2 regions of the Micromonospora sp. WMMA1996 genome follow, and region 2 is predicted to be linked to the other one. Evidence: predicted binding sites of a transcription regulator. Region 2 holds the regulator's gene; the other holds the start of a gene.
The links. Region 2 encodes HspR, which represses chaperone genes until heat shock. Its sites were predicted from a motif close to TTGAGTNNNNNNNACTCAA; they were not measured.
Positions count from the first base shown of each region.

Region 1: a site for HspR is predicted at 2,273-2,291, ahead of lon (endopeptidase La). Genes of this name have one in related genera too.

Region 1 is NZ_PDHU01000001.1:1,936,090-1,947,248, forward strand. Features, by position in the region: gene COO58_RS09300 (hypothetical protein) at 136-1,437, shown strand; gene COO58_RS09305 (Lsr2 family protein) at 1,721-2,068, opposite strand; gene lon (endopeptidase La) at 2,314-4,647, shown strand; gene COO58_RS09315 (DEAD/DEAH box helicase) at 4,709-6,424, opposite strand; gene COO58_RS09320 (hypothetical protein) at 6,540-7,367, opposite strand; gene COO58_RS09325 (sensor histidine kinase) at 7,500-8,642, shown strand; gene COO58_RS09330 (response regulator transcription factor) at 8,639-9,244, shown strand; gene COO58_RS09335 (2'-5' RNA ligase family protein) at 9,308-9,841, shown strand; gene COO58_RS09340 (family 43 glycosylhydrolase) at 9,879-11,159, opposite strand, start outside.
Region 2 is NZ_PDHU01000001.1:1,301,923-1,313,081, reverse strand. Features, by position in the region: gene COO58_RS06460 (GTPase domain-containing protein) at 1-1,302, opposite strand, end outside; gene dnaK (molecular chaperone DnaK) at 1,513-3,381, shown strand; gene grpE (nucleotide exchange factor GrpE) at 3,430-4,179, shown strand; gene dnaJ (molecular chaperone DnaJ) at 4,259-5,464, shown strand; gene COO58_RS06440 (heat shock protein transcriptional repressor HspR) at 5,489-5,929, shown strand; gene COO58_RS06435 (hypothetical protein) at 6,100-6,306, shown strand; gene COO58_RS06430 (hypothetical protein) at 6,360-6,788, opposite strand; gene COO58_RS06425 (cation:proton antiporter) at 6,959-8,170, opposite strand; gene COO58_RS06420 (cation:proton antiporter regulatory subunit) at 8,176-8,676, opposite strand; gene COO58_RS06415 (epoxide hydrolase family protein) at 8,751-9,887, opposite strand; gene COO58_RS06410 (TetR/AcrR family transcriptional regulator) at 9,970-10,608, shown strand; gene clpB (ATP-dependent chaperone ClpB) at 10,697-11,159, shown strand, end outside.

The sequences.
Region 1 (11,159 bases), 630 kb from region 2:
GTCGCAGTGATCTCACCCCGAGGATTCGTCGTTCCGCCGGGATCACCAGTCAACTACCGGATCGAGAAGGAGAGCAATTCGATGCGCAGGTCCACACGGGCGCGCCGGTCATCCGGTAGCGCACGGAGCAAGCGGATGCTGGCCGTGGTCGGCACGCTCGCGGTCTTCGGCGGCATCGTCGCCGTCACCCAGATCTCGTCCGCCCAGGACCGGCGGACGAGCACCCGTGCCGCCTCGGCGTCCTGTGTGGCCCCGAGCCCGGGGGCGACCGCCCCGGGCGGCCAGGGCAGCACCACCCGCACCTGGCAGAACGGCCGCTGGGTCCGTAACCACTGGGGTGACGGGCAGATGTCGTCGGCCGAGTGTCAGCAGACCCGGGGCGGCGGCGCGGGCGCCGGCACCCCGACCGTGGCCTGCCCGGACGTCCGCGGCAAGCTGCCGCAGGTGCCCGGCCGGGCCCGCGCCGAGGTGGACCGCAACCTGGCGCTGCTGGAGAGCCAGATCGCCGAGGCGAACCGGCGGCTCGCGCGGGACGGCCGCAACGGTGGCGACTTCATCAACAACGCCATCCTCCGTCCGCTCGCCGACAAGCGCACCGCGACGATCAACCGGATCGCCACCGCGATCGGCCGGGGCGGCCAGCGTCCGCAGGGCTTGGAGCAGCTCGCCGCGTGCGCCCTCGCCGACAACGCCCAGAACGGCGGCGGCCAGAACGGCGGAGGCCAGAACGGCGGGGGTCAGAACGGCGGCGACAACGGCGGCCAGAACGGTGGTCAGAACGGCGGCAACAACGGCGGCAACAACGGCGGCCAGAACGGTGGTCAGAACGGCGGCAACAACAACGGCGGCAACAACGGGGGCCAGAACGGCGGCAACAACGGCGGCAACAACGGCCTGGAGGTGCTCGCCAAGGACTGCAGCGGCAGCCAGCTGGAGGCGCACAACGGTTTCCAGAACGGCAACCGGTGCGTGAGCACCGCGTTCGGTGAGGTCGGCGCCGCGGCGAACAACCCCTCGCTGCTCATCACCCAGTTCCCGAACCAGGTGCAGCGCAACCAGCCGTTCACGCTCCGGGTCACCACGAAGAACCTGGTGCGGGACCGCTTCCTCGCCGCCGGTCAGGGTGGCTACTACCTGGAGAGCTCGCTGCTCAACGGCCAGGGTCTGGTGCGCGGCCACTTCCACACCGCCTGCCGGATGCTCGGCAGCACCCGGCAGCCCCCGAACCCGCAGGACGTGCCCGCGTTCTTCGTCGCGACCGAGGACGGCCGGGGCGGATCCCAGCCGGACGACGTGCTGATCCAGATCCCGGGCCTGCCGGAGTCCGGCCTGGCGCAGTGCTCGGTCTGGGCCGGTGACGGCTCGCACCGCATCCCGATGATGGAGCGGGCCAACCAGACCCCCGCCATCGACGTGGTGCGCATCCAGGTCAACTGACCCGATCCACCGACGGCCGGAGCCGCCCGGGACCCCTCCCGGGCGGCTCCGGCCGTCGGTGCGTCCGAGTCGTCGATCAAGGAGTTGGCGTCCCGGCCCGCGCCGACTCCTGACGCGAGCTCCTTGATCAACGGAGGAGGGCGGGCGGGTGGGGCGGGTGGGCGGGGAAAATTGGTGCCGGTGGGATCGGGGGGTGTGAAAATTGTCGACCTGGAAAAAGTCGACGGGGTCACGCCGATTTCTCAGCGTGACCCCGGGATGCCCGACGGTGAACCGGGAGGGTTCAGCGGTTCTTGTAGGCCTCGACGACGGAGACCGGGATGCGACCCCGCTCGGAAATCTCGTAGCCGTTCTTGGTGGCCCATTCGCGGATGGCGCGGTTCTGCTCGCGGTCCATTCCCGAGGTGCTCGGCCGGGTCGCGCGCCGGGCCGCCCGGCCGGTGTCGGCCGGGCCGCGACCGATCCGCCTGCCAGCGCTGATGTACGGGTCCAGCGCCTTGCGCAGCACGCCGGCGTTCTCGTCGGAGACGTCGATCGTGTAGGCCACGCCGTCCAGGCTGAACTCGACGGTCCGATCGGCCTTTCCGCCGTCGAGGTCGTCGGTCAGAACGGTGATTACTTTCCTTGCCATCGCCATTACTCCCTGTGTCGGGCGGGGTGTGGCTAAGAGTTTGACCTACCAAGCGGTAATTTCGCAACAATACCCGACTCCTGCCATTCGGCGGGTCGCGTAAACGGCGGCGCGGCAAATGGGTCGGCACGCGGGAGAGTCGATGCGGGCGGGGCGTGGACGTGGCGTGGGTCACAAGCCGGAACAAGGGGCACGTTTTGTTACTTGAGCCAGACACGCTCAACCAACGTGATGGCAGGTGTTCGATGGCAACTCTTCCGGTACTTCCCCTGACCGACGCCGTCCTGCTGCCCGGGATGGTCGTCCCGGTGACCCTCGACCCGACCACCCAGGCCGCGGTCGACGCGGCCCGGGCCACCGGCGACAAGCAACTCCTGGCCGTGCCCCGCATCGACGGCGAGTACGGCTCCGTCGGCGTGGTCGCGACCATCGAGAAGGTCGGCCGGCTGCCCAGCGGTGAGCCGGCCGCCGTGGTGCGCGGTCTCGCCCGTGCCCGCATCGGTTCCGGCGTACCCGGCCCCGGCGCGGCCCTCTGGGTCGAGGCGACCGCCCTCGACGAGCCCGCCCCCGCCGGCCGGGCCCGGGAACTGGCCCGCGAGTACCGGGCGCTGATGACCTCGGTGCTCCAGCAACGCGGCGCCTGGCAGGTCATCGACGCCATGGAGCGGATGACCGACCTCTCCGAGCTGGCCGACTCGGCCGGCTACGCACCCTGGCTCAGCCTGGCGCAGAAGACCGAACTGCTCGCCGCGCCGGACGTCACCGCCCGGCTCGAACTGCTGGTCGGCTGGGTGAAGGAGTACCTGGCCGAGCAGGAGGTCACCGAGCAGATCACCAGCGACGTCCGCGAGGGGCTGGAGAAGTCCCAGCGCGAGTTCCTGCTCCGCCAGCAGCTCGCCGCGATCCGCAAGGAACTGGGCGAGGACGAGCCGGACGGCTCCGCCGACTACCGCTCCCGGGTCGAGTCCGCGGACCTGCCCGAGAAGGTGCGCGAGGCGGCCCTGCGCGAGGTCGGCAAGCTGGAGCGGGCCAGCGACGCCTCGCCGGAGGCGGGCTGGATCCGTACCTGGCTCGACACCGTCCTCGAGATGCCGTGGAACACGCGTACCGAGGACAACACCGACCTGGCCGCGGCGCGGGCGGTGCTCGACGCCGACCACGCCGGGCTGACCGACGTGAAGGACCGCATCCTGGAGTACCTCGCGGTGCGCAACCGCCGCGCGGAGCGCAACCTCGGCGTGGTCGGCGGTCGCGGCTCCGGCGCGGTGCTCGCCCTCGCCGGCCCGCCCGGCGTCGGCAAGACCAGCCTCGGCGAGTCGGTCGCGCGGGCGCTCGGGCGTACCTTCGTCCGGGTCTCGCTCGGCGGCGTCCGCGACGAGGCGGAGATCCGGGGCCACCGGCGCACCTACGTCGGCGCGCTGCCCGGCCGGATCGTGCGGGCCCTGCGGGAGGCCGGCTCGATGAACCCGGTCGTGCTGCTCGACGAGGTCGACAAGCTCGGCGTGGGCTACTCCGGCGACCCGGCGGCGGCCCTGCTGGAGGTGCTCGACCCGGCGCAGAACCACACCTTCCGCGACCACTACCTCGAGGTCGACCTCGACCTGTCCGACGTGCTGTTCCTGGCCACCGCCAACGTGGTGGAGTCGATCCCCGGCCCGCTGCTGGACCGGATGGAGCTGGTCGGTCTGGACGGCTACACCGAGGACGAGAAGGTGGCGATCGCGCGGGACCACCTGCTGCCCCGGCAGCGGGAGCGGGCCGGGCTCACCGCCGAGGAGGTGACCGTCGCCGACGAGGCGCTGGCGCTGATCGCGGGTGAGTACACCCGGGAGGCCGGGGTCCGGCAGCTCGAACGGGCCCTCGCCAAGATCCTGCGCAAGGTGACCGTGGCGTTGGCGTCCGACCCGGCGCCGGTCCGGGTCGACACCGGCAACCTGGCCCGCTACCTGGGCCGGCCCAAGTTCACCCCGGAGTCGGCCGAGCGGACGGCGGTGCCCGGCGTGGCGACCGGCCTGGCGGTCACCGGCGCCGGCGGCGACGTGCTCTTCATCGAGGCGACCAGCATGGAGGGCGAGCCGGGCCTGACCCTCACCGGTCAGCTCGGCGACGTGATGAAGGAGTCGGCGCACATCGCGCTGTCGTACCTGCGCTCCAACGGTCGACGCCTCGGCATCGACCCGAACGCGCTCGCCGGGCGGCGGATCCACGTGCACTTCCCGGCTGGCGCGGTGCCCAAGGACGGGCCGAGCGCCGGCATCACCATGGTGACCGCGCTGGCCTCCCTGGTGACCGGCCGCCCGGTGCGGCCGGAGTTCGGGATGACCGGCGAGGTGACGCTCTCCGGCCGGGTGCTGCCCATCGGCGGGGTGAAGCAGAAGCTGCTCGCCGCGCACCGGGCCGGCCTGACCGAGGTGATCATCCCGAAGCGCAACGAGCCGGACCTGGACGACCTGCCGGCCGAGGTGCGCGAGGCGCTGACCGTGCACACCCTGGCCGACGTCGCGGACGTGCTCGCGCTGGCGCTGCGCCCGGCCGACGTCGACGCGCAGACGCTCGGCGGCCAGCCCGTCGCCGCCTGAGGTGAAAGGAGGGGCCCCCTGTCAACGCCTCGTGCGTGGCAGGGGGCCCCGCTTAACCGCCTTACCGGTGGTCGTCGCCGTCGCGGTCGCGGCGGACGGTGGCCTTGCGCCCCTTGATGGTGCTGCCCCGCAGCCCTCGGATCACCTCGTCGGCCATCGCCTGCGGCACCTCGACCAGCGAGAACCGGTCCGCGATCTCGATCGAGCCGATGTCGCGCCCGTTGATCCGGGTCTCGCCGGTGATCGCGCCGACCAGGTCCTGCGGCCGTACCCCGGCCCGCCGGCCCAGCCCGATGAAGACCTGCGTGGTGCCCGCGCCCCGGGACCGGGTGCCACCGCGCCGGTCCCGGCTGTCGTACCCCGGTCGCGCCTCCCGGTTCGGACGGACGGCGACCTGGGGGATCTCCTCCTCGTCGGCGGTGCCGGGCAGGGTGGCCTCGTGGGCCAGCCGGACCGCGGCGAGCGCCACCTCCATCAGGTCGAACTCGTCGGTCAGCGACTCGACGACCGCCCGGAACGGCTCCAGGTCGTCCTCCAGCAGCGACTCCCGCACCGCGGCCTGGGTCAGCTCGAAGCGCCGGGTCCGCAGGTCTGCCACCGTGGGGATCTTGTCGACCGAGATCCGCTGGCCGGTGACCCGCTCGATGGTCTTGAGCATCCGATGCTCGCGCGGCTCGGCGAGGGTGATCGCCACGCCCTCCCGCCCGGCCCGGCCCACCCGGCCGATGCGGTGCACGTACGACTCGGGCGCCGAGGGCACGTCGTAGTTCACCACGTGGGTGAGCTGCTCGACGTCCAGCCCGCGGGCCGCCACGTCGGTGGCGACCAGCAGGTCCGCGGTGCCGGCGCGCAGCCGACCCATCACCCGGTCCCGCTGTTCCTGGCTCATCCCGCCGTGCAGCGCCTCGGCCCGGTAGCCCCGGCCGTTCATCGTCTCGGTGAGCCGGTCGACCTCCTCCCGGCTGCGGCAGAACACGATCGCGGCGGTCGGCGACTCCACGTCCAGCACCCGACCCAGCGCGGCCGGCTTGTGCGCCCGCGCCACCAGGTAGGCGCTCTGCCGCACCCGCGGCGCCGCCCCGGCCACCGGCTGCTCCCGCTCGATCCGGATCCGGACCGGGTCGGTCAGGTGCTGGCGGGCGAGCCCGTCGATGCGGGCCGGCATGGTGGCCGAGAAGAGCACCGTCTGGCGGCCCTCGGGGGCGTGCTCCAGGATCGCCTCGATGTCCTCGGCGAAGCCCATGTCGAGCATCTCGTCCGCCTCGTCCAGCACCACCGTGGCCACCGAGCCCAGCCGCAGCGTGCCCCGGGCGATGTGATCGAGGGCCCGGCCGGGCGTCGCCACCACCACGTCCACCCCGTGGTCGAGCGCGCGCAACTGCCGGCCGATCGGCTGCCCGCCGTAGATCGGCAGCACCCGGGCGCCGAGGTCCTTGCCGTAGCGGTGGAACGCCTCGGAGACCTGCACGGCCAGCTCCCGCGTCGGCACCAGCACCAGCGACACCGGGTCGCCGCCCGGCCGGTCCGCCGGCATGCGCTGCAGCAGCGGCAGGGCGAACGCGGCGGTCTTGCCGGTGCCGGTGGCCGCCTGCCCGAGCAGGTCCCGACCGGCCAGCAACGGTGGGATGGCCTCCCGCTGGATCGGGGTCGGCTCCTCGTAGCCGAGGGCGGACAGCGCGCCCAGCAGTTCGGTGCGCAGCCCGAGATCCGCGAAGGCGGTGGCGTCCTCGGCGTCTGCGGGAAGGGCGGGGTCGGTCGGGGTCGGTGCGGAACTCATGTGGCAAGCCTTTCATCACCGCCGGACGGTGGTCGCGGCGACCGGCGTAAACGTTCGCCGCGCCACCCCGGCGTCCGTCCGGGGTGAGCCGGCCCGGCCCCGTGACCGGGCCGGCTCACCCGGACGCGACGGCCAGCAGGGTGGTCACCCCCACCGCCACGTCCAGCGCGATGCACCACTGCGCGTACCCGCGTGGCACCACCCCGTCGGCGCGGTGGTGCCACAGGTCCCAGCCGGCGTGCCCGAGCCAGCCCAGGCCGACGAGCGTGCCGGCGACCCCGGCCGGCGCGGCCAGCGCCACGGCCGCCAGACCGCCCCAGACGGCCAACCCCACGAGCTGGACGGCGAGCTGACGCCGGTCGCCGAACCGCCGTCGCCAGGCGCCGAGGACCAGGTAGCCCCCCGGCAGCACGAGCAGCGTCCACGCGGAGAAGACCGTCGGGGCGAACCACAGGTCGGCGGTCATGAGCAGCGCCAGCCCGACCGGCCAGCGACGGGCCACGGCCGCCGCCACCGGGTGCCGCCGGGGCGGCGCGGCGACCGGGTGGCGGTGCCGCAGCGCCACCAGCGCCATCGCCGGCACCATCAGCAGGTGCCCGCCGAGCAGCAGCGCGTCGTCCCCGACCCACCCCGCCCACCAGGGCGGCAGGAGCAGCAGGAACGGCACGTACATGGCCGCGCTCATCTCCCCGGTGGCGGCCCACGCGTCGCCCCGGTACCACATCCAGGCGACCATGCCCAGCGCCATGTCGGTCGCCATCACCAGCGCGCCCACGTCCGGCCGGGCCAGCACGCCCGCGCCGCCCAGCAGGTCCCCGCCCACCCGCCACAGCGGGCCGAGCAGCACCATCCCGGCCACCATCGCCACGACCATCCCGGCCAGGTGCCGGGTCCGTCCCCACCCGGCCCACCGCCGGGGTACGCCCACCGTCATCTCCGTCATGCCCCGACCCTGCCCGGGCCGGGCGCACCGGGACAGGCGCGTCCGTCACCGGAAATCCGTGCGGGACGCACGGGTGGACCGTGACATTCCGCAGCGGTCCGCCGGCCCCGGCACCACCTAGGATCGGCGGGCATGACAGTCGATTCGGCGGACCACCGGCTGCGCCGGGCCCGGCGGGTCACCCTGCTGTCGCTGGCCACGAACGTGTGGACCACGGTGCTGCTGCCCGCGGCCGGCCTGGCCCGGGAGCCGGATCCGCTGCGGGCGACGCTCGGCGCCGTCGGCCTGCTCGCCTTCACGGTGGCGCAGGTGGCGGTGCTGCACGCGGCGGTGACGCCGTGGCTCGCCACCGCCGCCCGGCGGCGCCGGCACCTCGCCCTGGTGGCGGCCGCGCTGCTCAGCCTGCCCCTGCTCGGCCCGGTCGCGGCGGGCGCGTGGCCCACCTGGGCCTGGTTGGGCGCTTCCCTGGTCGGCATGACACCGCTGCTGCTCCGGCCCGCTGCCGGGGTCCTCGCCGCGACGGGCGTGCTCGCGGTCTCGGCGGTGGTCACCGCGGCGACCGGTGGACCGGTGCCCACCGCGCTGCTGGTCACCGGCGGGGTGGGCGCCGGCATCGCCGCGCTCACCGGGGTGCAGGTCTGGTTCTGGGACGTGCTCGTGGAGGCCCGGCAGGGTCAGGCGGCCCAGGCCCGGCTGGCCGCGGCCGAGGAGCGGCTGCGCTTCGCCCGCGACGTGCACGACCTGCTCGGGCACGACCTCACGGTGATCGCGCTCAAGGCCGAGCTGGCGGAACGGCTGGCGCCGGTGGACGGAGAGCGGGCCGGCCGGGAGGCGGCGGAGGCCCGGCGACTCGCCGCGTCGGCGCTGACCCGGGTACGCGCGGCCGTGCACGGCTACCGCACCGTCGACCTGGCCGAGCAGGTGGCCGCGGTGGGGGAGGTGTTGCGCTCCAGCGGGGTCCGCTGCACCGTGGTGTCGCCGGCGGGCGACCTGCCGGCCCCGGTCGCCGCCGACCTCGCCGCCGTGCTGCGGGAGGCCGGGACGAACGTGCTGCGGCACAGTCGGGCCGGCTGGTGCCGGATCGAGATCACCCGGGAGGACGGCCTGGTGACCCTGACCGTACGCAACGACGGGGTCCGTGACGCCGGACCGGACCGGCTCAGCGGCGGCCTGCGCGGGCTGGCCGACCGGCTCGCCCCGGCCGGCGGACGCGTGCGGGCGTCCGTCGAGGACGGCGTGTTCAGCCTGGTGGCGACCGTGCCGGTGACGTCGTGATCCGGGTCCTGCTGGCCGACGACGAGGAGCTGATCCGGCTGGCGCTGGCCGCCCTGCTCGACCTGGAACCGGACATCGAGGTGGTCGCGCACGCCGCCGACGGCCGCGCCGCCCTGGCCGCGGCGCTGGCCCACCGCCCCGACGTCGCCGTGCTCGACCTGGAGATGCCGCCGCCGGGCGGCGTGGCGGTCGCCGCCGAGCTCGCCCGGGCGCTGCCCGCGTGTGCTCCGGTGATCCTCACCGGGCACGGCCGGCCCGCCCAGCTTCGGCCGGCGCTGGCCGCCGGCGCCCGTGGCTTCCTCGCCAAGGGCGCTCCGGGCGGCGCGCTGGCCGACGTGATCCGCCGGGTGCACTCCGGCGCGCGGTACGTCGACCCGGCCCTCGCCGCCGACGCGCTGACCCTGCCCGAGTGCCCGCTGACCCCGCGCGAGCTGGAGACGCTCCGGCTGGCCGAACTCGGCACCCCGGTCGCGGTGATCGCCCGACGTACCCACCTGGCCGCCGGGACGGTCCGCAACCACCTGAGCGCGTGCGTGCAGAAGCTCGGCGCCGCCGACCGGGCCGAGGCGGTCCGGCGGGCCCGGGAGGCGGGATGGCTCTGATCCGTCCCGGTCGGCCTGCCCTTCGGGGCGTCGTGGCTGACCGGCGGCGACTAGCCTGATCATGTGCGGACGGTCGAGTTGCTCTGCTCGCCGGAGCTGGACGCGGCGGTGCGGGCGGCCTGGGACCGGCTCGCCGCCGCCGGCCTGCCCAGTCTGGCCCGCAACACGCACCCGACGAACCGGCCGCACCTGACGCTCGCCTCGGTCGACGAGTTCCCGCCCGGCGCCGAGCAGCGCCTGGCCGACCTCTGCGACGCCGCGCTGCCGCTGCCGGTGCGGCTGGACCGGCTGGCCGTCCTCGACGGCAGCGCCCCGCTGGTCTGGCTGGTCCACCCGACACCGCAGCTGGTCGCGCTGCACGGCGCGGTCTGGGACGTGCTGGCCGAGGCGTCCGGCCCGCATCCCTGGCACCTGCCCGGGCGCTGGGTGCCGCACCTGAGCCTGGCGTTGCGGTTCCGGGGCGCGGACCGCCGGCGCGCCCGGGCGGTCGCCGGGGCGGACCGCCCGACCGGCGCGTTCGTGGCGGCCCGCAGCTACGACGGGGACACGCGCACGGTCACCGAGCTGGCCGGGACCTGCCCGCGTCCGGACCGCTGAGCGGGGCCGCCCGCGAGGTGCGGGCGGCCCCGGCGGGTCAGCGGTGGAAACGCAGGTAGTCGAACTCGGCCGTCACGGCGGGCGTGGCGCCGCCGTGCGCGACCAGCCCGATGCGGGGCGTGGTGTCGGCCGGGAACGTCCACACCGCCCCCCACGTCCAGTGCTTCCCGTCGCGGCTGGAGCCGGCGCGGAACTCGTGTTCCCCGGTGACCCGGTCGACGTGGTGGGCCAACCGCAGCCAGGTGGTGGTGCCCGGCGTGCCGACGATGCTGCCGCCGTACACCGGCTGCCCGGCGAAGGGCAGCTCGTAGCCGTACTCGACCTGACGGGTGTTCCAGATCGCCACCTGGGTCAGCCGGGCGAACCGGTCGTCGTCGACGTACGCGACCAGGCCCGCCTGCTGGTAGTTGCGGACCGTGTCCTCGCCCAGGTCGAGCGTCACCTTCGTCTCGGCCACGTAGTCGCCGGTGGGCGCGTCGCGCAGCAGCACCCCGGCGGTGTTGCCGGTGCCGGACAGGTCGGCGTCCTGCACCGGCCAGCGCAGCGCGCCGCCGGTCACGGTCGCGGCCGGGTCCTGGCGCACCCACTGCCAGGCCGGGTCGAGCCCACCGGTGAACTCGTCGGAGAAGCCGCGCAGCACCGGGCCGACCCGGGGCGGCGCGACCGGGTGCCGGACCGGGCGGTACAGCCGGGCGACGCTGACGTTGTCGAACTCGGCCGGTCCGTCCTGGGCCCGCAGGGTCAGCGCGCCGGTCGCGGGGCGGGGGAGCCGGAGCGACACCCGGGCGACCGGGTCGCCGAGGCGGGACGGGCTGAGCGTGGCGACGAGCTGCCGGCCGCGTACCTCGATCGCGAGGGTGTGCCGGTCGGTCAGATCGGCGCCGGCGGGCAGCGGTGTGCCGGCGCTGCCGGCGGTCAGCCGGCCGCCGCCGACCCGGACGTCAACGCCGCCGAGCCGCAGCCCGGCGGTGGTCGCGCCGGTCAGTCGCAGGTCGGTCTCCGCCCGCAGGTCGCCGCCGATCCGGGTACGCGAGGCCAGCGCCCCGGTGCCGGTGAGCACCCCGCCGGCCGCCCGCCACATGCCGCTCTCGACCCGCCAGTCGCGCAGGTCGGCAGTGGCGAAACGGGCGTCGATCCGGCCCGTGGTGACGGGTGCGGGGCGGGCGCCGTCGGAGGGGCCGGCGCCGGCGTTCACCGTCGGCCAGCCGTCGATCCAGTCGAGCCGGTCCAGCAGCATCGGCCGCTCGTTGACGCCGAACGGCTCGTCCAGGTAGGGGTCGGCCCGGTCGATCGCGTGGTAGGCGATCCAGTCCTGCCC
Region 2 (11,159 bases):
GTGCGCCTTCCACCCGGTGTAGGCGTTCTCGGCCGCCTCGGCGGCCACCCCCCGCAACAGCGTGACCAGCTGGGACTCGATCGCCGTGCGCAGCTCGGCCGCCGGCGCGGGCCGCCCGGTGACCGCCGCGACGACCCGGTCGCGCAGCCGGCCGATCCGCGCCTCCAGGCTGCGGAAGAACTCCCCGGTGCCGACGAACTCCTGCCAGCGGGCCAGCACCTCGCCGCGGAGCAGCCGGCCGTCCTTGAGCCCCTGGTCGACGGTCCGCTCGGCGCCTCGGTAGGCGGCGCGGACCCGCTCGTCCAGCGCGTCGGCCGAGGTCGCCTGCTCGTCGGCGGCTTCGGCCAGCGCCTCCACCACCGGGTGCAGGGCGGCGAGCGCGCCGTCGAGCGTCTGCCGGACCACCGCCGCGCGGGCGTCGGCGTCGGCGGCGAGCCGGGCGAACCAGCCGCTCAGCGGGGCGGTCATCCGGTCGGGCAGCAGCCCCTGACCGTCGACCCACGTCTCCGGCAGCACGAACAGCGGCGCGGCGCCCAGGTCCTGCGCGGCGAGCATCTCCGACAGGTGGGCGGCGATCTCGTCGGCGGCCTCCGGCGGAACCCGGTCGAGCACCATGGCCACGGCGGTGCCCCGGGCGCGGGCGCTGCGCAGCAGCTCCCAGGGGACGGCGTCGGCGTAGCGGGCGGCGGTGGTGACGAACAGCCACAGGTCGGCGGCGGCCAGCAGTTGCCCGGCCAGCGCCCGGTTGGCGTCGACCACCGAGTCGATGTCGGGCGCGTCGAGGAAGGCCAGGCCGGGCGGGAGCGCCGGGGCGGTGACCAGCTGGAGGGTGCCGGGCTGCTCGCTCGGCTCGGTGGTGCGGGTCAGGCCGGGCAGCAGGTCGCCCTGGCGGAACCAGGCGGCGTCGCTCGGGCTGCAGACCAGCACCGGCGAGCGGGTCGTGGGGCGGAGCACGCCGGCCGCGCTGACCCGTGCCTGGACCAGGCTGTTGACCAACGTCGACTTGCCGGCGCCGGTCGACCCGCCGACGACCACCAGCAGCGGGGCGTCGAGCCGGGCCAGCCGGGGAAGCAGGTAGTCGTCGAGCTGGTCGGTGAGGCTGCGGGCGGCGTGCCGGGCCGGCTCGGCCGAGGCGAGCGCGAGCGGGAAGCGAGCCGCGTCGATCGCGGCCCGCAGGCCGGTGAGCGCGGCGGGCAGGCCCGCCGCGGCTTCGGCGGGCTGGTCCTCGCCGGTGGGAGGTCCGGTGCGGGCTGCGACGGCGGGCGCGCCGGCACGGGTGGCGGAATCGCCATGCGTCGTCACCGCTAAAGCGTGCCCGACCGACGCAAGGTAAGACAACCGGACGGTAATAACGGTCAGGTTGCGCCGGGTCGGCTCAACCCCGACTTGCGGATTGCCGATCGCGTGGCACTATTGAGTCAAGTTCACTCAACTTGTGGTGCGGTCGCTTCCGGGCGACCCGCCGGGCAGGCCACCTGACCTGCTCACCCGTTACGAAGCGAGGAAGCGAACATGGCACGTGCGGTCGGCATCGACCTCGGCACGACGAACTCCTGCGTCAGCGTTCTCGAGGGCGGTGAGCCCACCGTCATCGCCAACGCCGAGGGCTCGCGTACGACTCCCTCGATCGTCGCGTTCGCCCGCAACGGCGAGGTGCTCGTCGGTGAGGTCGCCAAGCGCCAGGCGGTGACCAACCCCGACCGGACCATCCGCTCGGTCAAGCGGGAGATCGGCACCAACTGGACCGTCGACATCGACGGCAAGAAGTACACCCCGCAGGAGATCTCGGCCCGCACGCTGATGAAGCTCAAGCGGGACGCCGAGGCCTACCTGGGCGAGCAGATCACCGACGCCGTGATCACCGTCCCGGCCTACTTCAACGACGGCCAGCGTCAGGCCACCAAGGAGGCCGGCGAGATCGCCGGCTTCAACGTGCTGCGGATCGTGAACGAGCCGACCGCGGCGGCGCTGGCGTACGGCCTGGACAAGGGCTCCAAGGAGCAGACCGTCCTGGTCTTCGACCTCGGTGGCGGCACCTTCGACGTGTCGCTGCTGGAGCTGGCCGAGGGCGTGGTGGAGGTCAAGTCCACCAGCGGTGACAACCAGCTGGGCGGCGACGACTGGGACCAGCGCATCATCGACCACCTGGTGAAGACGTTCCGCGGCGAGCACGGCATCGACCTGTCGCAGGACAAGATGGCCATGCAGCGTCTCAAGGAGGCCGCCGAGAAGGCCAAGATCGAGCTGTCCGCCGCCACCACCAGCAACATCAACCTGCCGTACATCACCGCCGGTTCGGCCGGCCCGCTGCACCTCGACGTGACCCTGAGCCGCGCCGAGTTCCAGCGCATGACGCAGGACCTGCTGGACCGCTGCAAGGGCCCGTTCGAGCAGGCCGTCAAGGACGCCGGGATCAAGATCTCCGACGTCGACCACGTGATCCTGGTCGGCGGCTCCACCCGGATGCCGGCCGTGACCGACCTGGTCAAGCAGCTCACCGGCCGTGACCCGAACAAGGGCGTCAACCCGGACGAGGTCGTCGCCGTCGGCGCCGCCCTGCAGGCCGGCGTGCTCAAGGGCGAGGTCAAGGACGTCCTGCTGCTCGACGTGACCCCGCTGAGCCTGGGCATCGAGACCAAGGGCGGCATCTTCACCAAGCTCATCGAGCGCAACACCACCATCCCGACCAAGCGCTCCGAGGTCTTCACCACGGCGGACGACAACCAGCCGTCGGTGCTGATCCAGGTGTTCCAGGGCGAGCGGGAGATCGCGGCCTACAACAAGAAGCTCGGCACGTTCGAGCTGACCGGCCTCCCGCCGGCGCCGCGCGGCGTGCCGCAGATCGAGGTCACGTTCGACATCGACGCCAACGGCATCGTCAACGTGCACGCCAAGGACCTGGGCACCGGCAAGGAGCAGAAGATGACGATCACCGGCGGCTCCTCGCTGCCGAAGGACGACATCGAGCGGATGCGCCGGGACGCCGAGGAGCACGCCGACGAGGACAAGCGTCGCCGTGAGGAGGCCGAGACCCGCAACGTGGCCGAGGCGCTCCAGTGGCAGACCGAGAAGTTCCTCGCCGAGAGCGGCGACAAGCTGCCCAGCGAGAACCGGGACCAGCTCAACGAGGCGCTCGGCGAGCTGCGCAGCGCCCTCGGCGGCCAGGACATCGAGAAGATCAAGTCGGCCCACGAGAAGCTGGCCCAGGTCTCCCAGCAGGCCGGCTCGCTGCTCTACGCCCAGCAGCAGGAGGGCGAGCAGACCGCCCCGGGCGCGGCCGGGCCGGGCGCCGGCGCGGGTGCCGGTGCGGCCGGCGGCCCGCAGGCCGGTGGCGCCGACGACGTGGTCGACGCGGAGATCGTGGACGAGGACAAGAAGTGACCTTCGGTCCCGGGCACGGTCCGCACGGCAGAGGGATGAGGTAACCGCATGACGGACAAGCCACGAGCGTCCGACCCGGGTTCCACCGGGTCGGCGCCGGGCGGCTCCGCGGGCACCGGCAAGGACGCCGGTGACGAGCCGCGGGTCGTCATCCGGGACAAGCGCAAGCTCGGCAAGGTGACCGAGCAGCCGGCGAACGACGCCTCGGCGGCCGACGCGGCCGCCGACGCGCCCGCCGAGGGGCTGGTCGAGGAGGCCGAGGTCGTGGTCGACGAGATCGGCGGCGAGGCCGAGGTCTCCGGCCCGCCGGTGGTCGACTCCCCGGCCGAGCCGAGCGGGGAGACCGGCAAGGCGGCGCCGCTCGGCGCCGAGCTGGAGGCCCTCCGCGGGGACCTGGAGGAGCGCACCCGCGACCTCCAGCGGGTCTCGGCGGAGTACGCCAACTACCGCAAGCGGGTCGACCGGGACCGCAGCCTGGTCCAGGAGCAGGCCACCGGCACGGTGCTCACCGCGCTGCTGCCGATCCTGGACGACCTGGACCGGGCCCGCGAGCACGGCGACCTGGTGGGACCGTTCGGCAGTGTGGCCGACCAGCTCACCGCCGCGCTCGGCAAGTTCGGCCTGACCGCGTTCGGCGAGCAGGGCGACCCGTTCGACCCGACCCGGCACGAGGCGGTGGCGCACCAGACCTCCGCCGACGTCACCGAGCCGACCTGCGTGCAGGTCATGCGCCGGGGCTACCAGCTCGGCGAGCGCCTGCTGCGGCCGGCTCTGGTCGCGGTCGCGGACCCGGAGTAGTGCCCACCCGTGACGTCCCGTCCGCCCTTGTCGGGCGGGCGGGACGACCGGGATCGGACCCGTGGAAGGGGGTGGACCGGTGAGTTCCAAGGACTGGATCGAGAAGGACTACTACGCCGCGTTGGGCGTGGACAAGTCCGCCTCCTCGGACGAGATCAAGAAGTCGTACCGGAAGTTGGCCCGGGAGTCGCACCCGGACCACAACCCCGGTGACCCCAGGGCCGAGGAGCGGTTCAAGACCGTCTCCGAGGCGTACGCGGTGCTCGGCGACGAGAAGAAGCGGCGCGAGTACGACGAGATGCGGTCGCTGTTCGGCTCGGGCGCCTTCCGACGCAGCGCCCGGGGCGCGGGCCAGCCGGGCGGCGGCGCGCCGTTCGACGTCTCCGACCTGTTCGGCGGCGGCGGTGGTGGTGGCGACGCCCGCTTCGGCGGTGGTGGCTTCACCGACCTGTTCAGCACGATCTTCTCCGGCGGCGGCGGCGGCGGCGGCGGCGGTGGCGGCGGTGCGGCCCGTCCGCGCGGTCCGGCCCGGGGCCGGGACGTCGAGGCCGAGGTGGCGCTGGACTTCTCCGACGCGGTCCGCGGCGTCACCCTGCCGCTGACGTTGCGCGCGCCGGGCGTCTGCGACACGTGTCACGGCAACGGCGCGAAGCCCGGCACCCAGCCGGTGGCGTGCCCGGTCTGCCACGGCGCCGGTGTGACCACCCGCAACCAGGGGTCGTTCAGCTTCTCCGAGCCGTGCCGCAACTGCCAGGGCGTGGGCACGATCGTCGAGGAGAAGTGCCCGGAGTGCCACGGCACCGGCGGGGTCACCAAGACCCGCACGCTGAACGTGCGCTTCCCGGCCGGGGTGGCCGACGGGCAGCGGATCCGGCTGGCGGGCCGGGGCGAGCCGGGTGAGCGGGGCGGTCCGGCGGGCGACCTGTTCGTGCACGTCAAAGTCCGCCCGGACGAGCTGTTCGGGCGTACCGGGGACGATCTCACCCTGAGCGTCCCGATCACGTACGCCGAGGCGGTGTTCGGCACCGATCTGCGGGTGCCGACCCTGGACGGCACGGTGACCCTGCGGGTGCCGCCGGGTACGCCCAGCGGACGGGTGCTGCGCGCCCGTGGCAAGGGCGTCGTACGCAAGGACGGCCGCGCCGGTGACCTGCTGGTCACGCTCGACGTGGTGGTCCCGGCGAAGGTGTCGGACGAGGCGCGGGCGGCCTTGGAGACCTTCGCGGAGCAGACCCCGCCCGCCGCGCGGGAACATCTGGACGCGCGGGTACGTCGGTTCGGTTGACGGCGGCAGCGGAGGTGAGCGGGCATGTCGGAGGAGTACGTCGGCGCGGGTGACCCGGCCTACGAGGCCAAGGTCCTGATGATTTCGGTGGCCGCGCGGATGGCGGGCATGCACCCCCAGACGCTGCGCCAGTACGACCGGTTGGGGCTGGTCCAGCCGGGCCGGGCGGCCGGTGGCGGTCGCCGCTACAGCGTCCGGGACGTGGTGCTGCTGCGCGAGGTGCAGCGGCTCAGCCAGGACGACGGGATCAACCTGGCCGGGGTCAAGCGGATCATCGGGCTGGAGCGCCTGCTGGAGGAGGCGCAACGGAGGGTGGCCCGGCTGGAGGCGGAGTTGGACGCCGCGTACCGGCGGATCGCCGAGCTGGAGTCGCTCGGTGGTTTCCCCCGGGGCGACCTGGTGCCCACCAACCGCACCTCGACCGCGCTCGTCGTCTGGCGACCCCGCCGCACCCCCGACCGCTGACCGCACGAAGGCCGGCGCCGCCCCCGCCCGGGGCGCGCGCCGGCCTTCGCCGTTCCCGCGCCGGCCCCCGGTGAGGTTGGGGAAAGCGCGGTGCGACAGGGGCGGGGTCCACTACGATTTTCAGCAGGGCAAAAGCCCCTAAATCGCACTCCGGGCTGGCGGGGGGAGCCATGGCGGAACCGGCGAAGAAGGTGGCGGAGCGGGCGGAGGAACGGCTGGAGAAGGTGGCCGAGAACGTCCGGGAGCGATTCGACCGGGTCACCGAGGGTCGTTTCAGCGACAAGGTCAAGGAAGGGCGCTTCGCCGACCAGACGGACCACGGCGTGGACCGGGCGAGGGACGACGAGCGGCGCAGGAAGCAGGGCGGGTCGACCTGACGATCCGTCGGCGTGCGGGCCGGGACCCACGGGGGGTCCCGGCCCGTTCGCCGTCAGAGGCGGCGGTTCTCGCGGACCAGGCCGCCCTCGCACCAGTCGCGGTAGACGAAGAGATCCGGGCGGGCGAGCAGGACCCGGCTGTTGTGCGCCCAGTTGCGCATCAGGTCGTCGCCGGCCCGCTCGGCCTGCTCCACCAGCTTCCGGAAGCGGCGCTTCGGGTGGGCCCGGAAGTTCGTCCGGATGCCGTCGGCGGCGTAGATGTAGAGGCAGTGCAGCGCGAACCGGCGGGCCGGGCAGGAGCGGTCCATGGCCAGGTCGAACAGGGTCTGCACCAGGTGGTCACCGGCGACCAGGAGGTCCCAGTCCGGTGGCATGGAACTCAGCGGCACCGAGTCGGGCTGGTAGGCCCAGGCCCGCAGCTCGGCGGGCGAGGGGTCGACCGGGTTGGCGAAGCCGTGAAACGTCTCTTCCTGCACGCTCACCGGCCGACCTTCCGCTTGCGCTGGCGGGGGCACCGGCCACCCGCGGACCCTGGCTGCTGGGGCGACACGTTAACGCGGTTGGGCGGAGCAGTGGTAGACCTTCCCGGAATCAATTTGACAACCGTTGGCCGGGCCGGATCCGCCGTGCGGCCGATCCGGCCCGACCGAGGTCAGTCGCCCACCCTTACCGGCGCGGGCGGCCGGCTGGCGGCGGCGCGGCGGCGCAGCCACTGCTTGAACCAGGGCATGTCCGGCAGTCGGGCGAGCAGCGGCCCGGTCACCACCGTGATCAACACGTACGCCGTGGCGAGCGCGGCCAGCTTGGGCTCCACCGGGTAGACGGCGGCGACGGCCAGCCCGGCGATGACGATGGAGAACTCGCCGCGCGGGGTGAGCGCCAGCCCGGCCCGCCAGCGACCGGGCTCGGCGATCCCGGCCCGCCGGGCGGCCAGGTAGCCGGTGGCCACCTTCGTCGCCATGGTGACCACGGCCAGCAGCAGCGCGGGCAGCAGCACCGGCGGCATGTCCAGCGGGTTGGTGACCAGCCCGAAGAACACGAAGAAGACCGCGGCGAAGAGGTCCCGCAGGGGCGAGAGCAGCTCGGTGGCGTGGTGTGCCACCGGGCCGGACAACGCGATGCCGACCAGGAACGCGCCGACCGCGGCGGAGACCTGGAGCTTGGCCGCGATGCCGGCGACCAGCAGGGTCAGGCCGAGCACCCCGAGCAGCAGGGCCTCCGGGTCCTTGGCGGAGAGCGCGGCGGAGATCAGGTGCCCGTACCGAATTGCCACGGCCAGCACGACGACCACGGTGAAGACCGCGACGGCGAGCGCGATGCCGCCCTTCACCAGGCCGACCCCGGCCAGCAGCGCGGTGACCAGCGGCAGGTAGAGGGCCATGGCCAGGTCCTCGATCACCAGGACGGAGAGGATCACCGGGGTCTCCCGGTTACCGACCCGGCCCAGGTCGCCGAGCACCTTGGCGATGACCCCGGAGGACGACACCCAGGTGACGCCGGCGAGCACCACGGCGGCGACCCAACCCCAGCCCAGCAGCAGCGCGAAGGCGAAACCGGGCAGCGCGTTGAACACCGCGTCGATGAGCCCGGCCGGCGCGGCCGAGCGGAGGTTGCCCACCAGCTCGTTCGCGCTGTATTCCAGGCCGAGCATGACCAGCAGCAGGATCACGCCGATCTCGGCGCCGACGGCGAAGAACTCCTCGCTGGCGTTGAGCGGCAACAGCCCGCCGTGCCCGAAGGCGAGGCCGGCGAGCAGGTAGAGCGGGATGGGTGAGACGCCGACGCGACGGCTGAGCCGGCCGAGCAGGCCGAGCAGGAGCAGCAGCGCGCCGACCTCGACGAGCAGGATTTGGGTTTCGTGCATACGCGTCAGCCGTCCGGGTCGGTCTCGGCGAGGATCGCGGTGACGCCGTCGAGACCCTGACGGGTTCCGACCACGACGATCACGTCGCCGGCTTCGAACCGGAAGGTGGGGTCGGGCGAGACGTTCACCTCGCCCTGACGCAGCACCGCCACGATGGAGGCGCTGGTCCGGGTGCGTGCCTTGGTGTCGCCCAGCCGCCGGTTGACGTACTTCGAGCCGGCCGGCATCACGATCTGCTCGGTCAGCAGCCCGGCGGCCTGCTCGCGCAGCCCGGAGAGCTGGCCCAGCATCAGCGACGCGCCGAGGATGTCGGCCAACGCCTCGGCCTCGTCGTCGGTCAGCGGTATGTCGTGCTGGCAGGAGTCGGGATCGTCCGGGTCGTAGAGGACCAGGTCGCGGCGGCCATTGCGGTGGGAGACCACACCGAGCCGGCGGCCCGACTCCGTCATCAGGTCATGACGGACGCCGATCCCCGGTAAGGCGGTCTGTTCGACACGTACTCGCACGCGGGTGAGGCTACCCTGCCTCGCCGACCGCGACGCCCGGTCGAGGGCCGCGGGGCCCTCGACCGGGGTCGGGCTCAACGGAGCCCGGCGAAGAACTGCCGGATGTCGCCGACCAGCACGTCGGTGGCCTGGTGTGCGGCGTAGTGCCCGCCGACGTCGCCGCCCCGGTCGGGCCCGGCGTCGAAGGCGTGCCAGCTGACGATGCCGGCGTGGTCCCGGTCGGCGAACCGGCGGATCGACTGGAAGTCCCCGGGGAACATCGCCACCGCGGTCGGCGCCGTCGTCGGCCCGGTCGGCTGCTCGCCGGCGTGGGCGTCCTCCCAGTAGAAGCGCATCGACGAGGCGGCGGTGCCGGTGAACCAGTAGACGGCGACGTTGGCCAGGACGAAGTCCGGGTCGAGGTTCTCGTCGAGGAGTTGCCCGTTCCAGGCGAGCAGGCCGACCGGCGAGTCGGCCAGCGCGAACGCCAGCGTCTGCGGCTGCTGGCTGTGCACCTGGTTGAAGGAGAACTTGTTCTCGTAGAACCACTGGAGGTGGCGCAGCGCCGCCTGGTCGGCGTCGGAGAGCCCGTCGAACTCGGCCGGGTCGCCGGACGGGAACGAGAAGAGCTGGGTGACGTGCACGCCGAGCACGTGGTCCGGGTCGAGGCGGCCGAGTTCGGGCGAGATCATCGAGCCGGCGTCGTTGCCGACCGCGCCGTACCGGTCGTAGCCGAGGCGGGCCATCAGCTCGGCCCAGGCCCGGGCGGTGCGGTAGCGGTTCCAGCCGGCGCTGCGGGTCGGGCCGGAGAAGCCGAATCCGGGCAGCGACGGGATCACCAGGTGGAACGCGGGCGCGGCCGGGTCGGTCGGCTCGGCCAGTGGGGCGATCACGTCCAGGTACTCGACCACGGAACCGGGCCAGCCGTGGGTGAGCACCAGCGGGGTGGCGTCCGGCCGGGACGACCGGACGTGCAGGAAGTGGATCTCCTCGCCGTCGATCTCGGTGACGAACTGCGGGTGCGCGTTCAGTCGGGCCTCGACCGCCCGCCAGTCGAACGTCTCCAGCCAGTAGGTCGCCAGCTCGCGGACCCGGGCGGTCGGCATGCCGTACGCCGTGCCGGCGTCGGGCAGCTCGCCCGGCCAGATGGTGCGCCGCAGCCGGTCGGCGAGGTCGTCCAGGGCGGTCTGCGGGATCTCGACGCGGTAGGGACGGAGAGCGGTGGCCGACATGACTTCTCCCTCGGAACGGAATGTTTCGTTCCGTTCTAACGTAGCAGAGCGGAACGATCCGTTCCACTGTTATCGTCGACGCATGTCGAACCCGACCGACGACCTGCCGCTGGCCGGCCGGCGCGCGCAGGCGGCCCGCAACGACGCCGCGATCCTGGCGGCGGCACGCACCGTCTTCCTGGACGACCCGAAGGCGCCGATCGCCGCCGTCGCCGAGCGGGCCGGCGTCGGCATCAGTGCCCTCTACCGCCGGTACGCCGGCAAGGAGGACCTGCTGCGCACGCTCTGCCACGACGGTCTGCTCCGGTTCGTCGCGGCGGCCGAGGAGGCCGTCGCCGAGCCGGACGACTGGGCCGCGTTCGCCGGCTTCCTGGAGCGCGTCGTCGACGCCGACGTGCACTCCCTCACCGTGCACCTCGCCGGCACCTTCACGCCCACCGAGGAGATGGGCCGGGCCGCAGTGCGCGCGAACGAGCTGGTCGACGGCCTGGTCCGGCGGGCGCGGGACGCCGGGCGGCTCCGACCGGACGTGGTGACGCAGGACGTCGGGCTGCTGCTGGAGGGGTGCGCCGCGATTCGCGTACCCGATCCGGACCGGACCCGGCAGCTGCGCCGCCGCCACCTCGCGGTGCTGCTGGCCGGCCTGGCCGTGCCCGGGCCGCCGCTGCCCGGGCCGCCGCCGGCGGCGGGAGAGTTCGACTGGCGGTGGCGAGCGAAGTAGTGACTCGGGTCACACCGCTGGAGTTGAGCGGAATAGACTCAAGTCTGGTTGTGTCGTTCCCAGTGGACACGCCGATCCGGGGGAGCCCATGAACACGGAACGCCTCACCACCAAGAGCCGCGAGACCATCACCGGTGCCGTCGCGCTGGCGAACCAGCGCGGCCACGCCACCGTGGAGCCCTGGCACCTGCTGCTGTCACTGCTGGACACCGACGGTTCGACCGCGGCGGGCCTGCTGCGCGCCGTCGGGGCCGACCCCGCCGAGCTGCGCCGGGTCGCCCAGCGTTCGGTCGACGCGCTGCCCGCCGCACGCGGGTCCAGCATCGCCGAGCCCACGTTGGCCCGCGAGTTCGTCAACGCCATCGGCGCCGCCGAGCAGATCGCGCGGCCGCTGGGCGACGAATACACCTCCACCGAGCACCTGCTGGCCGGGCTGGCCCGGGTCGGCGGCGCGGTCTCGGTGGCGCTGAAGAACGCCGGCGCCACCGAGGAGAACCTGGTCGCCGCGTTCCCCACCGTCCGGGGCGGGGACCGCCGGGTCACCACGGCCG